DNA from 2 places in the Saccharospirillum sp. genome. Region 1 is predicted to be linked to the other one. Evidence: riboswitches for the same ligand, from Rfam matches in the RefSeq annotation. Region 1 holds a riboswitch; the other holds the start of a gene.

What was found. A riboswitch is a leader RNA that binds a small molecule or an ion and turns the genes downstream of it on or off. The one in region 1 is predicted to bind cobalamin.
Region 2: another riboswitch for cobalamin. It lies ahead of WEB54_RS01995 (cobalamin-binding protein); the one in region 1 lies ahead of WEB54_RS04190 (TonB-dependent receptor).

Annotation. Positions count from the first base shown of each region.
Region 1 covers NZ_JBBECH010000027.1:2,166-4,369, reverse strand. The annotation lists gene WEB54_RS04190 (TonB-dependent receptor) at 1-1,348, opposite strand, end outside; cobalamin riboswitch at 1,502-1,706, opposite strand; gene WEB54_RS04185 (Dps family protein) at 1,767-2,204, opposite strand, start outside.
Region 2 covers NZ_JBBECH010000017.1:126,684-128,887, forward strand. The annotation lists gene WEB54_RS01990 (SCO family protein) at 1-455, shown strand, start outside; gene WEB54_RS01995 (cobalamin-binding protein) at 452-1,339, opposite strand; cobalamin riboswitch at 1,392-1,560, opposite strand; gene pip (prolyl aminopeptidase) at 1,755-2,204, shown strand, end outside.

The sequences.
Region 1 (2,204 bases):
GGTTCTCGACCCGGGTCTGGTAGACGCTCAGCCGCCACTGGCCCTGTTCGCCGAATTGCCGCATCGCCAGTTCGAGCGTTTGGGATTCCTCCGGTACCAGGTCCGGGTTGCTGAAGCCGGGGTAATAAAGGTCGTTGAAGGTCGGAGCCTTGAAGGCCGTGCCGTAGCTGATGATGGTTTCGATATCGCCGGTTACGAAGGTCGAGGCGGCCACATTGCCGGTCAGATTGGTGCCGTAGGCGCTGTTGTCGTCCACGCGCAGGCTGGTTTGCAGTTCATAATCGTTGTAGTTGAATCGGGCCTGGCCGAAGAGCGCCTGGTTGTGCCGTTCGGATTCGTCGTAATCGGTGGTCGAATCCACCTGGTCCCAGTAGCCGTCGGTTCCGAAAATGGTGCTGACCCGGCTGCCCCAGGGGCGCTGGGCCGAGAGGCTGTAGGTGAGCCGTTCGGTGTTGAATTCACCCGGAAAGGACGATTCGGTTGTCGACTCGTCCAGGTGCCGGCCCAGCTTGCCCTGTACCTGCCAGCTATCGTCGCCGTCGAATCTCAGCCCAACGCCGGAGTTCATAAGCACCGTGGTGGTGTGGGTGTTGGCCGCGCAATCACTGGTACAGCTGGCGTCATCAAAATCCGCCACGCCATGGGACTGGTTGTGGTTGACGTCCAGCGTTAGCGCTTCGGTCAGGCGGGACTCGACATTGAGGCTTCCGGACCATTCTTTGAAACCGTCCCTGTCTTCATTGCCGTTGCCGTCGAGCGTGGTGCTGTCGAAGCCGTCGGTGCTCAGGTAGCCGAACCGGCCGCTGGCCGTGGTGTCGCCGGCGGTGGCGCGGAAGCCGGCGCGATAGCTCTGAAAGTTGAAGCTGCCGTATTCGGCGGCAACGTGGACATCGCCCTCGGTTGCCTCGGGGTCGGCCGTAAAAATCTGGATGACCCCGCCAATGCCATCGGCGCCATAGAGGCTGGAGGCAGGGCCCCGTACCACTTCGATGCGCTCGATGTTCGACAAGGGTATGGCGTTCAGGGTGGCGCTGCCGGTGGTGGCGCTGCCGGCGCGTACGCCGTCGATCAGCACGATCATCTGACCGGTGCTGGCGCCGCGAATTTGCAAGCTGCTGGTTGAGCCAAGGCTGCCAGCTGGGGTCTGACTGATGCCGGCAACGCGGTTCAGCAGGCTGGCCAGGTCCTGATCACCGAAGCGTTTTATATCTTCTGCGGTCAGTACGGTCACCGCTGCCAGGGTATTGGTGACCGGCTGCTGGTAGCGACTGGCCGTGACGACGACATCCTCGGCCGCAGCCAGCAGTGGGAGCATCAGGCTGGCCGCCAGAATAGGTGTAGTTTTCATGGGTAGGTTCCTTTCGTCATTCAAATTGGATGAATAAACGAAGGGACAAGTCTAGCGGCTGACAAGCGGCAACAATCACCCGAAAAACGGATAACAATCCGATAAAACGGATTAACCGACTGACAGAAATCCACTTTGTTGCCCTCCGCAACAACAGGGTATTCAGTCAATGGCCGGTCTCCGGGCTTAAGGACGTGAAAGGATTCTAGTGAATTCGATCTGGCGTGGCGCCTTCCCGCTTACGCAGTGGCTGAGTGCCGTGCCCGTCCTGTTACCGTTGCGGGGGCAGCATCAGATTTTAACTGATTTCCCGTACACCAATAACTGTCTGTTTGAGGCCAGCATCATAGAGGGCTTTCTGAGAGGGAGCAAGCGACCCGTGGGTCGCTTGCCGTAATGGAAAGTTTTGCGTGAGTTTTTATTCACCCAAAAAAGACTGATACATCCACACATCTTTTTCCTGCTCGCGGATGTAGTCACTCATCAATGCGGCGGTGCCTTCATCGCTGGCTTCCTGTGCCAGAGACAGCAGGGCACGTTGTTTGCCAATCATCGCCTGATAGGATTCAAGGATATGGCCCACAGCAGCACGGCCATCGCGCACCCGGGTTTGTTCCTTGATGGTGGCGCTTTCCAGGTATTTGCTGTAGCTGTGAACCGGCTCGTGGCCCAGCGTCTGGATGCGTTCTGCTACTTCATCAATTTTGGTCAGCAGATTGGTGTACAGCTCTTCAAATTTAACGTGCAATTCGAAGAAATTTTCACCTTTAATGTTCCAGTGAAAGCCGCGGGCGTTCATGTAGAATACTTGGTAGTTTGCCAGTAATTCGTTCAGGCCAGATGACAATTTTTCAGC
Region 2 (2,204 bases), on a different contig from region 1:
ACCAGGGTGAGACGTTCTCAACCAGTGGTTTTGATGACCAGTGGCATGTGATCAATTTCGGCTATACCTTCTGCCCCGATATCTGCCCGACCAACATGACCGATATGGCCCAGGCCTACCGGACACTGACCGAGCAAGGTCTTGCTGACCAGGTACGGATGTGGATGGTGACCGTCGATCCCGCCCGCGATACACCGGAAGTACTGGCCGACTATGTACCCTTCTTCCACCCCGAGTTCACTGGCCTGACCGGCGACGTCGCCGACTTGCAAACTCTGGCGCAACAACTGAATACCTTGTTTTACCCCGAGGGTGAAGGCGAGGTCTATACCGTTGCCCACAGCGACAACATTGCCATCATTAACCCGCAAGGTGAGTACCGGGCGTTGCTGCGACCACCGCACAGCCCCCGCCAGATAGCGGAAGTCATGGCGTTGCTGGTCGAATACGACTAATTCAAGCGCTCCCGCACCTGATCCATTGCTTCACACAAAGCCGTTGCCCCTTTAATCAGACCGGGTACCGGCCGGTGCAAAGTGTCCGGGTCCGTTGCTATCAGGGCATCATTGACGACGGCCTGTAATTGCGGCCACTGGTGCCAGCGCGAGGCTTCGCCCGCATCCGACGGGCCGGTGACGATGACCTCCGGGTTCTTGCCGATCACCGCCTCCAGGCTAACCTGGGGTGATGGAGCCAGCAGATCTGCAAACACATTGACCCCACCGCAGACTTCGATGACCTTGCTGATGAATGTCTCTCCATTCAGGGTAATCAGCGGGTCGTGCCACACCTGGTAGAACACCTGTAACGGACGCTTGCCGCCAAAACGTTCCACTAATCGCGCTATATCGGCGGTAAAGGCATCCGCGACTCGGTTAGCTGAATGCTGGCGGCCGGTGAGCTCTCCAAACTGGCGCAGGGTGCGGTCTATATCGGCAAATGTCTGCGGATCGGAGGTGAACACCGGGTAGCCCAGTGCCTGCAGCCGGTTTATCTGTGCCAGGTTGGCACCACTGGTAAAGGCGATCAGCAGGTCGGGTTCCAGCGCCAGAATGGCCTCGGTATTGAGAGCGTTGTAATCGCCCACCCGGGGGAGAGCCTGGGCCGCTTCCGGGTAATCAGCAAAGGTGACGGTGGCCAGTATCAGGTCGCCAGCCCCTATCTCGAATAATAATTCGGTGGCGTGGGGTACCAGACTGACGATGCGCTGAGCTGGCCGGTCCAGTACCAGTAACTCACCGGCGTCGTCGATGACACGGATATCGGCCCAGAGCCAGGGCACACACAGCAGAGTAATAAGGCCGGTTGTTATCGGTTTTATGTAAGACAGTGGTTTCATTAAAGGCAGGTCTCCCTAACGCGAGGATGATGGGCATGCCGGCCTGACATCACCGGAACGTCCTGTCCTGGACGGGCATTCGGGCTTTGGCGACACCACTCACTTGCTATCGAAGCGGGTGCTTGGTTCGCCTTACCGTTGCGCGACAGCTCCGGATTTTCACCGGATTCCCCCGTAGTACACGTCGTAGAAACTGAACCGCCCGGTTTGGGGCAGGCTCAGCGACGTCCAGGTGCAGCGATAGTAGGGGATGACGCTGCGCTTCACAATAACGGGAAGCCGGGTACTGTGCAGCCTGGTGCGGCTGTGTCATCATTAACTGTCCGTTTTTTAGCCACGATGCTGCTGATGGACCGACAAGTTCACATTGGCGTTGTCGGCGCAAACAATAATAAGCCCGTGAAGAGGATACTGAATGCTGCCGCTCTACCCTGAAATTCGCCCCTATAACGAGAGCTATCTGGCGGTAGGCGCTGGTCACCAACTCTACTTCGAAGAGTCTGGTACCGCCGAGGGTCTACCGGTTGTGGTGATTCACGGCGGTCCCGGAGCCGGGTGTTCCGATCAGATGCGGCGCTTTTTCGACCCCGAACATTATCGCATCATCCTCTACGATCAGCGCGGCGCCGGTCGTTCCGAACCTCATGCCGATACCGACCACAATACCTCGGCCGATCTGGTCGGGGACCTGGAGCAATTGCGCCAGCACCTGAAGGTTGATCGCTGGCTTTTGTTCGGCGGCAGTTGGGGCAGCACCCTGGCGTTACTCTATGCCGAAGCCCACCCACGGCGGGTGTCAGCGATGATTCTGCGCGGCATTTTCCTGGGCCGCCAGCAGGATCTCGACTGGCTTTACCAGAGCGGA